DNA from 3 places in the Nonomuraea sp. JJY05 genome. Region 2 is predicted to be linked to each of the others. Evidence: riboswitches for the same ligand, from Rfam matches in the RefSeq annotation. Region 2 holds a riboswitch; each other region holds the start of a gene.

Region 1 (3,243 bases), on a different contig from region 2:
CCGCGGCGCTGGCCGGGCTGGAGGAGGACGGGCTCGTCCACGTCGTCGGCGAGGTGTCCGGCCGCCCGGGGCCGGTCACGTCCCTGTACGACCTCAACGCCGCCGCCACCCACGTCGCCGGCGTCGACATCGGGCGCGACTGGATCAGGGTCGGCATCGCCGACCTGCGCGGCGCCTTCGCCGGCCGCAGAGACGGGCGCAACACCGCCCAGACCTCCGCCGAGCTGGCCGTCCTGGTCGGGCAGCTGTGCCGGGCCGCCGCCCGCGAGGCCGACGTCGACTGGCCCGCCCTCGCCTGCGCCGTCGTCGGATCGCCCGGCGTGTACGACCCGGCGCTCGGACGCCTGGAGTTCGCCCCCAACCTGCCCGGCTCCGACCTGGCCGAGCGCCTGCGCGCCGCGCTGGAGGTCGACCTCGTCATCGAGAACGACATCAACCTGGCCGCCGTCGGGGAGCACGTGCATGGGGCGGGACGGGGCAAGTCCAACTTCGCGCTGGTGTCCATCGGGACCGGCGTCGGGATGGGCATCGTGATCAACGGCGAGCTGTACGTGGGCGCCCGGGGAGCGGCGGGGGAGGTCTCGTACGTGCCCACGGCCGAAGACCCCCCGCCGCCGGCCGGCGACGCCCTGGCCCACGGAGCCACGGAGGCGGTGACCGCCGCCCCCGGGGTGGTCCGCGCGGCCCGCGCCGCCGGACTGAGCCTGGAGACGGCCAAGAAGATCTTCGCCGCGGCGGCCTCCGGCGACGGCGTCGCGCGCTCGGTGGTGGAGGCCGAGGGGCGCCGCATCGGCGGCCTGCTGGTGGCGGTGGCGGCCGTGCTCGATCCGGAGGTGATCGTGCTCAGCGGTGGCGTGGGCCGCAACCTGGACCTGCTGGGCGAGGCCATCGAGGGTCGCATCGCCGAGCTCGGCCCGCTGCGGCCGTCTGTGGTGGCCAGCACGCTGGGGGACAGCGGTGTCCTGCTGGGCGCGGTGGCCCGCGCCAGGACCCGCGCGTGGGACCTCATCTTCGACGCCCGCCTCCCCTGACCGCACGCGGGGAGGCGGGCGCGGAAGCCTCGTACAGGTGACCGCACGCGGGTCGGCGCCCGCGCAAGCCTCCTACAGGTGACCGCACGCGGGGAGGCGGGCGCGCAAGCCTCCTACAGGGTGGCCGTGAGAGTGGTGGGCGTTTCGTCGCGCTCCTTCTTGAGCTTGAACCAGAGCCGCACGCCCTTGGGGTCGGGGCGGACGCCACCCACGAAGGAGTCTCTGCGCCAGGAGGTCAGGCGCTCTTCCTTGACCACGTCGCCCGTGTGCGGGGAGTGGACCATGTAGCCGGGCCGGGAGATCATCCCGACATGCCCGAGGCCGTGGAAGAAGACCAGATCACCGGGTTTGAGGTCCTCCCAGGCGATCTTTCTGCCGAACGCGCCGTACTGTTCGGCCGCGGTGCGGGGGAGTTCGATTCCGGCGTGCTCGTACGCCCTGAGCATGAGTCCGGAGCAGTCGTATCCGCTCGGGCTGGCGCCGCCCCACACGTACGGTGTGCCGCGTTTGCTCATGGCGAACTTGAGGGCGATCTTCCAGGCGGGCTTCGGAACCTGTTTCTCCTGGATTTCCTTGATCTGGGTGCCGGTCAGAGTGGTGGGGTCCTCGACCTTGGTCGAGGCGTGGGCTGGGGAGGCCAGGATGAGCCCGGCGGCGCCCGCCGCCAGGACAATGGCGATTCGAGACAGGGGTCTGTCCTTCCATACGGCCGGCCGGGTTAGCTGACGGGCTCGGGCCTGGAAGTAGCCCTACGGCATGGGGATGCCGACTCGCCCCAGGGGGAAGTGGGTCCCCGACTCCACGCAACGGCTGCGCGGATTAGGCTGGTCGGTGACTTTAACGAAACGGTCAAAGAACCGCAATACCGGACAAACGGGGCGTCCGAAAAATGAGATGAAGTGTTCGTCAGTCGAGACGACGCGGTAAGGTACGGCCCATGGAGTCGCGTAACATCCGTCTGGCCGTCATCCCCGGCGATGGGATCGGCACCGAGGTCGTGGCCGAGGGGCTCAAGGTCCTGGAGGCAGTCGGCACGAAGATCGAGCCCACTCACTACGACCTGGGAGCCGCACGCTATCACCGTACCGGTGAGACGCTGCCCGACGCCGTGCTCGAAGAGCTGCGCGGCTACGACGCGATCCTGCTCGGCGCCGTGGGCGACCCCAGCGTGCCGCCGGGCATCCTCGAGCGCGATCTGCTGCTCCGGCTCCGCTTCGAGTTCGACCACTACGTCAACCTGCGCCCGGTCAAGCTGTTCCCCGGCGTGGCGACCCCGCTGGCCGACACGCCCGCCGAGAACATCGACATGATCGTCGTCCGCGAGGGCACCGAGGGTCTCTACGCGGGCACCGGTGGCGCCATGCGGCGCGGCACCCCGCACGAGATCGCCACCCAGGAGTCGCTCAACACCGCCTACGGTGTCGAGCGCGTGGTGCGCTACGCGTTCGAGAAGGCCGTCACGCGGCCGCGCAAGAAGCTGACGCTCGTCCACAAGACCAACGTCCTCACCTTCGCCGGTGACCTGTGGCAGCGCACGGTCAACCGCCTGGCGCAGGAATACCCCGAGGTCACGACCGACTACTGCCACATCGACGCGGCCTCGATGTTCTTCGTGACCCAGCCGGAGCGGTTCGACGTGGTCGTCACCGACAACCTGTTCGGCGACATCATCACCGACCTCGGCGCCGCCATCGCCGGCGGCATCGGCCTGGCCGCCAGCGGCAACATCAACCCCGAGCGGTCCGCGCCGAGCATGTTCGAGCCGGTGCACGGCAGCGCCCCCGACATCGCCGGCCAGGGCAAGGCCGACCCCACCGCGACCATCCTGTCCGTCGCCATGCTCCTCGACCACCTCGGCCTGCACGCCGAGGCGGCCAAGGTCGAGCAGGCGGTCGCCGACGACATCCTCGAGCGGCTGGCCGGCTGGGCGGGTCGCACCACTCACGAGATCGGTGACGACATCACCGCGCGAGTATCCGGCTAGGACCGCCTAGCCTCCAACGCGCCTGGTGGTCCGAAGAGGGCCGCCAGGCGCTTTTTTGCGTCCAAAAGGGCTGATCGCCCCATTGGCCGCTTGCCATCCCATATAGCGAGACAATAGGAAGTACGGGGCTGTCTTCCGGGCAGCACCCGCCCACCAGCACCGATCCGCAGATTTCTGTAGATTTGGGCAGAATTCGCAGAGAGAAGGACCTCCGTCATGACCATCGCT
Region 2 (3,243 bases):
GGGCCTAGATTACGTGGACCCCTTACGGGCGGGTTTGCCGTGGTCCGGCAGGGGATCGGCGTCGTATTACGAATTGAGCGGATAAGGTGTGACCCCAGCCGCCACTTCTGTACTATTTCGCCCCAGACGAAATCCCTGGGAGGCGACACAGTGAGGTTTGGCAGGGTGCCGGTGGCCGCGGGTCTCGCGTTCGGTCTGGTCCTGTCCCCTGTGGGAGCCGCCGTCGCTGATCCCAGGCCCACCCTCGGACAGGCCAAGGCCAAGCTCGAGAAGCTCAACGACAAGGCCGACAAGGTTGTCGACCGCTTCAACACGGCCACCGAGCGGTACAAGGCCGCCAAGAGCGCCTACACCAAGCTGAACGACCGCTACAAGACCAAGCTGGCCACGGTCGAGGACCTGCGCGCCCAGGTGATCGGCATGGCCGTCGACAGCTACAAGCTCGGCACCGACGTGACCACCTTGCCCGGCATGATGAGCGCGGACCGCCCCGACGACTTCCTGATGGGCCTGGCGCTGGCGGAGCAGATGGCGAGGGAGCGGGCGGAGAAGCTGGCCGCGTTCGACCGGGAGAACCGCGGGCTGAAGGCCGACCGCGACAAGGCGGAAGAGTCGCTGGAGGCGGCCGACCGGGAACGGGACGGGGTCGAGAAGGAGCGCTCGGAGATCATGAAGCTGATCGCCGAGCAGAAGAAGCTCCTGAAGAAGCTGGGCGCCTACAACCCGGGCAACCCGAACAGCGTCGGCATCCAGTACACCGGCCCGGCCTCGGGCAACGCCGCCGCCGTCCTGCGCTTCGCGTTCGCCCAGGTGGGCAAGCCGTACGTGTTCGGCGGGACGGGTCCCGGCGGCTGGGACTGCTCGGGCCTGACCCAGGCGGCGTGGCGCGCGGCGGGCGTGTCACTGCCGCGTACGACCTGGCAGCAGTGGGCCTGGGGCGCGAGCCGCAAGGTCTCACTGAACGCCCTCCAGCCGGGGGACCTCATCTTCAGCTCGAGCTTGGGTCACGTCAGTATCTACGCCGGCGACGGGAAAATCGTTCACGCGCCGCAGACGGGCGACGTGGTCAAGGTCGTCAAGCTCTCGTCGTACGGCGGCCGCCTCGTGGGCGCCATCCGCCCGTAGCCTACGACGCCCGATCGTTGTTCCCGGCGGCCGAACGGGACGCTATGGGAACGATCCACGCGTACGACGCGCCCCGCAGAAGCCGCAACAAGTGTGACAAACGCGACATTTGGGGCCTGACAAACGGGCGCGAAAGGAAGTGTGAGCAGTGTCACATTTCGGTAACGGAGCCTGGGGTTCCAGCAGGGATTTTCATCCTTACTGACTCCACTATCTGATCTTTACAAGCGGTGTCCCGCTTTGCCGATCCTTGACCCTTCGGCGTAGCTTCTGGCGACGTCGCGGTGAACAAGCCATGTCCTCCGCGAACCCGCACCGGTCCCTCCCGGTGTGAGACAGATAAAGATCCGCTGGTCAACCGCCCAAACGTCCCCATATCGACACATCGATCGGGCGGTCGGCCTGCCGAGTCCGTGCAGCCAGGAGGCACGGAGCCGGGGACCCAGAGATCCCAGTTCCCAGGGATCAGGGGGTGAATCGGCGCGCAGAGCGCGCCGTAGGGCGACTTCCAGGCCCGAATCCGTCAGCTAACCCGGTAGGCATTCGTGGAAGACACAAGGAGAAATCCTGTCTACCTCCCTGCATAACCCCCGTCTGTCCCGCATTGCCCTGAGTGGCGTAGCGCTCACGATGACCGTGACGGCCGGAGGTGCGATCCTCCATGCCCCAACGGCTCAGGCGGCCACGACCGAGTCCGCTTCGACGGCCAAGGCGGCCGCAACCGCCGGCACCTCGAAGACGACCTCGGCCGCGACGCTGAGGGCGGCCAAGGTCGCCCGTCAGAAGGTGAAGGCCAGCAAGGCCGTCGCCGTGGCCAAGAACCAGATCGGTGACCCGTACCGGTACGGAGCCACCGGCCCTGGTTCGTTCGACTGCTCCGGCCTCGTCCAGTACGCCTGGAAGAAGGCCGGGGTAAAGCTCCCGCGCGTGGCGGCCAGCCAGTTCGCCCGCATCAGGAACAAGGTCTCGTGGCGGAACCTCCAGCCCGGCGACCTGATGTTCTTCAGGGGGCTCGGCCACGTGGGCATGTACGTCGGCAAGGGCAAGATGGTCCACTCGCCTCGGACAGGCGAACGGGTACGCATCGACAAGCTGAGTGGATGGCGTCGGGCGTCGTTCGTCGGCGCTGTCCGTCCCGGCATGTGAAGAAGCCCCGCCCGGATCTTCCGGGCGGGGCTCTCCCATTGTCTGGTGGCTGTTCTTTCTATCTTTTACGGCGGAGCACGGGCGGCACCACCCGCCGTACGTGGCTGAGGGCCTCCAGGAAGACGCCCGCTGACCCGCACACGGCCCCCCACCGCAACGCCGCCCCCTCAACACACCCACCCCGCCACACGGGGACACAACTCACGGCCCCGCGACTCACGGCCCCGCGACCCACGGCTACGGTCCCGCCGCCCCGCGACCCCACGGCCCCACGGCCCCACGGCCCCCACGGCCCCACGGTCCGCAGGGTGATGGCTGACGGCTCGCGGACGGCTCAGGGGTGACGTGGTGGGCTCTCCGACCGATGGCAGGCGGCGTGTGGACCCCTCGCTCGCGATCCGCGGCGGATGGTGCGGGTGGACGGCGCTCAAGGATGCGCGATCCGTCGCCGGTCGTGTCGCCTGGCGCCCTCCGGTCGCGCCGGAGGGGGTCGAGTTCGGGGCGCGAAGTGGCCGGTCATGGGCCGGCGGGCGACTACGATCGGGCATCGTGTCAGGGCAGGTGAGTCGGCGGGCTGCGATCGTGTCCGTCCTGCTCCTCGCCCTGGCCCCCGCCAGCGCCGCCATCCCCGACTCTCCCGTCCTTCCCGCCGAGGTCCGCGGCCTGTGGGATGACGGTGAGGTCGTGGTCCGCGGGGCGCGTTCTGTGGTCGTCGGCCGACGCACTGAGCCCAGTGAGCCCGGTGACGCCAGTGAGCTCGGTGACATCGCGCGCAGGGCTGATCGGGCGGGGCAGCGGGTGTCGGCGGTGCTGGGAAAGTCAGTACGACCGCTCATAGTCGTTCCCTCGTCCGCGGCCGAGGCGGCCAGGCTGGCCGGGGTGGGGCGGGTCGACGGGCTGGCGGCCGTGGCCGATCGCGGTCGCGTGATCATCGTCCCCGAGTTCTTCGCCAAGCTGAACTCCACCGGCAAG
Region 3 (3,243 bases), on a different contig from region 2:
GGGGATCGCAGTTACCTGGCCCACGACGGGCACGTGGCGGTGGTGATCGATCCTCAGCGCGACATCGACCGCGTCCTCACCCTGGCGGGTCGCCTGGGCGTGCGCGTCACCCATGTGGTGGAGACCCACCTGCACAACGACTACGTCTCCGGCGGTCTGGCGCTGGCCCGGGTGAGCGGGGCGGCGTACCTGGTGGGCGGGGACGAGGAGGTCGGCTTCGAGCGCGTGCCGGTCGCCGACGGGGATCGGATCGCCGTCTCCGAGCTGATGTGGCTGGACGCGGTGGGCACGCCGGGACACACCTTCCACCACCTCTCCTACGTACTGGCCGGTCCGGGCGGGCCGGAAGGGGTGTTCACCGGAGGGTCGCTGCTGTTCGGCGGGACGGGGCGTACCGACCTGCTGGGCGCCGAACACGCCCGCGCTCTGGCCCGCCATCAGCACGCCTCCGCGCGGCGGCTTTCCGGCCTGCTGCCCGACGGCGCGCGGCTCTGGCCCACGCACGGGTTCGGCAGCTTCTGTGCGGCAACGCAGTCCGGCGCTTCCGCCTCGACCATCGGCCGGGAGAAGGACGTCAACCCGGTGCTGCGGATGGAGGCCGACGACTTCGTCGCCCACCTCCTGGAGGGCCTGGACGCCTTCCCCGCCTATTACGCCCACATGGGCGCGCGCAACGCCGCCGGCGCGGAGCCGATCGACCTGACCCCGGTACGGCCGGCCGACAGCGCCCAGCTGCTGGCTCGCCTGCGGGCGGGCGAATGGGTGGTGGACCTGCGCTCGCGCAAGGCGTTCGCGGACCGGCACCTGGCCGGCACGCTCAGCTTCGGCCTGGACGGGCCGATGGCGACCTGGCTGGGCTGGCTGGCCCCTTGGGGCACACCCCTCACGCTGCTCGGCGAGTCGGCCGAACAGGTCGCCGCCGCCCAGCGCGAGCTGGCCCGCATCGGCATCGACCGCCCGGCCGCCGCCGTGACCGGCACCGTCGAGCAGTGGGCCGGGCACGACCAGGACCTGATCGCCGAACTGGCCACCGCGAGCTTCGCCGACCTGGCCGCCGCTCGCGCGGGCGAACCGGCCGGTGGCCCACCCGTTCTCGACGTGCGGATGGGCAACGAATGGCGGGCCGGGCACGTGGCCGGAGCCGTTCACATCCCGCTGCCCGAGTTGCCGGGGCGCCTGGCCGAGGTGCCGGAGGGAACGGTGTGGGTGCACTGCGGCAGCGGCTACCGGGCCGCGGCGGCCGCGAGCCTGCTGGCCCGCAGCGGCCGCCACGTGGTCCACATCGACGACGCCTACTCCCAGGCCGCCGACGCCGGCCTGCCCATCACCACCCCTGACGAGGAGCCCTCCTGACCACCTTCGGCGCGCGCCTCGCCGGGATCCGGCGACCCGCCGAGTGGGCCGGTCGGCGCGCACCCTGGGAACGGCGGTGCTGGTCGGCCGGGGGCGTTGCAGAGCGCAGCTGGAGTCACGATTTCCCGTAAAACGGTGTTCAGTCACAATGGCACCGCAGGAATAGCCTGCCTCGTCTGTGCCGCGGCCCTTGGGCGTGGAAGCGACGGCCCCGATTTTTTGCCCTCTTCCAGAATCCCGTGCAGGCACGGCATTTCGGCGCCGCCAAGGCGCCGACACCCGCAAATCCGATTTGCACTACTTGCACTATCTATGGGTACATGTCTATCTTTTGCCTAGTCGCGGCACAGATGTGGCCCTTTCGTCGCATCGTTGCCGCTTCGTTGACCGGACCGTGCGCTGACCGGAGAAACTCTTCGGGGACAGCGTTCGGCCGCCGAATCCGCGCCTCGCGGAACCGGGGACCCATCTTCTTGGGGTGAATCGGACGCCAGCCCACGCTGGGCCCGTAGGGCACTTCCAGGCCCGAACCCGTCAGCTAACCCGGTAGGCGGTATGGAAGCAAGGAGTCAATGCCGTCATGCCCAAGCCTCGGCTTGCCACAATCGCCTGCACCCTCAAGAATCACCGCGATCTCCTCACCAGGTACTTCAGCTTCGGCGTCGCCGGCGCGATCCTCGCCGGAACCACCGCCATCGCCAGTCTGGCTCTCGCATCGCCCGAGCAGGGGCCGGTGGAAGCGCCTCGCCATGGAACCGGATCCCTCATCTACGGCCTGGACATCTCCAATTACGAGCCCCTGTACGACTGGAATGCCAGCCCGGCCAAGTTCGGCATCATCAAGGCCACCGAGGGCACGACCTTCCGCGATGCCTCGTTCGCCAGGCACTGGCGCGAGCTGGGCAAGAAGGGGATCGTACGCGGGGCGTACCACTACGGCCACCCCCGCAACAATCCCATCGCGGAGGCCGAGCACTTCCTGTCCGTGGTGAACTCGCAGCCCGCCGAGACCGGCGACCTGCTGGTCCTCGACCTCGAGACCGCGGACGGCAAATCCGTCGCCGAGGTCAACGCCTGGGCCAAGACGTGGCTGTCGTACGTGAAGGCCAAGACGGGAATCACCCCGATGTTCTACAGCGGCTGGAACTTCGCCAACAAGTACGGCAAGGGCCTGGCCCAGTACCCGTTGTGGGTCGCCCACTACAGCAAGGCCAAGGGGGCGATCACCCCGCCCGCCGACTGGAAGTCCTGGACCATCCACCAGTACTCCGAGTCCCCCGTCGACCAGAACGTCTCCGCGCTGACCGCCGACCAGTTGCGCGACCTGGGCCGCCGCACTGCCTGAGCGGGGTCACAGCGATCCGTTCCTGACGTGCTCCTCCTGGTCCGGAGGAGCACGCGGCAGCCGCCTCGATGACGCCGGCGAACCCGCCGCCGGCCGCCTCGGGCAGCGGCTTGGCGGCCGGCCCGCCGGCGTGAGCAGCAGACCGGCAGTCTTGCCTAATGCAAATCTTGCACACTGCCATGAACGCTCCCCCACCCTTCCCGCGTATCCCTCAGTGACCGGCGCCACTCACGAAGGCCGCAGGCAAGGACCGGAAGGGGATGACGGCGTATGCGACTCCTCGACAGCCGTCGCGCTCTCATCAGTTGCGGCATTGCCGCCCTCTGCACTCTGACCGCCTGCGCCGGCTACACGCCGGCGCCCGTCTCCGACACCGCCGCCCTCAACACCGGGCCGACCGCCCTCGACACCGAACCGGCCGACGCGCCCACCGACGCGCCCACCGTCCAGGCAGTGGAGGACGAGCCGGAGACCGGCACCCGGCAGACCAAATGGGGACCGATGTCGGAGGCCGACCAGGAGCTCATCAAGAAGGTCCGGCTCGC

Evidence for each region. Region 2 has a riboswitch for cyclic di-AMP ahead of ACFKCF_RS15385 (C40 family peptidase). Riboswitches for the same ligand answer to the same signal wherever they lie in the genome.
Region 1: linked by a shared signal. The riboswitch ahead of ACFKCF_RS25850 (C40 family peptidase) and the one ahead of ACFKCF_RS15385 (C40 family peptidase) in region 2 are both predicted to bind cyclic di-AMP.
Region 3: linked by a shared signal. The riboswitch ahead of ACFKCF_RS40785 (glycoside hydrolase family 25 protein) and the one ahead of ACFKCF_RS15385 (C40 family peptidase) in region 2 are both predicted to bind cyclic di-AMP.

What each region holds. Positions count from the first base shown of each region.
Region 1 covers NZ_JBIEIS010000016.1:77,040-80,282, reverse strand. Annotated here, with positions in the region: gene ACFKCF_RS25855 (ROK family transcriptional regulator) at 1-1,031, shown strand, start outside; gene ACFKCF_RS25850 (C40 family peptidase) at 1,145-1,546, opposite strand; cyclic di-AMP (ydaO/yuaA leader) riboswitch at 1,724-1,867, opposite strand; gene ACFKCF_RS25845 (3-isopropylmalate dehydrogenase) at 1,969-3,015, shown strand; gene ACFKCF_RS25840 (branched-chain amino acid aminotransferase) at 3,232-3,243, shown strand, end outside.
Region 2 covers NZ_JBIEIS010000009.1:62,850-66,092, forward strand. Annotated here, with positions in the region: gene ACFKCF_RS15375 (NYN domain-containing protein) at 1-8, shown strand, start outside; gene ACFKCF_RS15380 (NlpC/P60 family protein) at 151-1,125, shown strand; cyclic di-AMP (ydaO/yuaA leader) riboswitch at 1,519-1,682, shown strand; gene ACFKCF_RS15385 (C40 family peptidase) at 1,756-2,271, shown strand; gene ACFKCF_RS15390 (hypothetical protein) at 2,821-3,243, shown strand, end outside.
Region 3 covers NZ_JBIEIS010000033.1:77,497-80,739, reverse strand. Annotated here, with positions in the region: gene ACFKCF_RS40790 (rhodanese-like domain-containing protein) at 1-1,353, shown strand, start outside; cyclic di-AMP (ydaO/yuaA leader) riboswitch at 1,778-1,921, shown strand; gene ACFKCF_RS40785 (glycoside hydrolase family 25 protein) at 1,934-2,698, shown strand; gene ACFKCF_RS40780 (DUF4142 domain-containing protein) at 2,969-3,243, shown strand, end outside.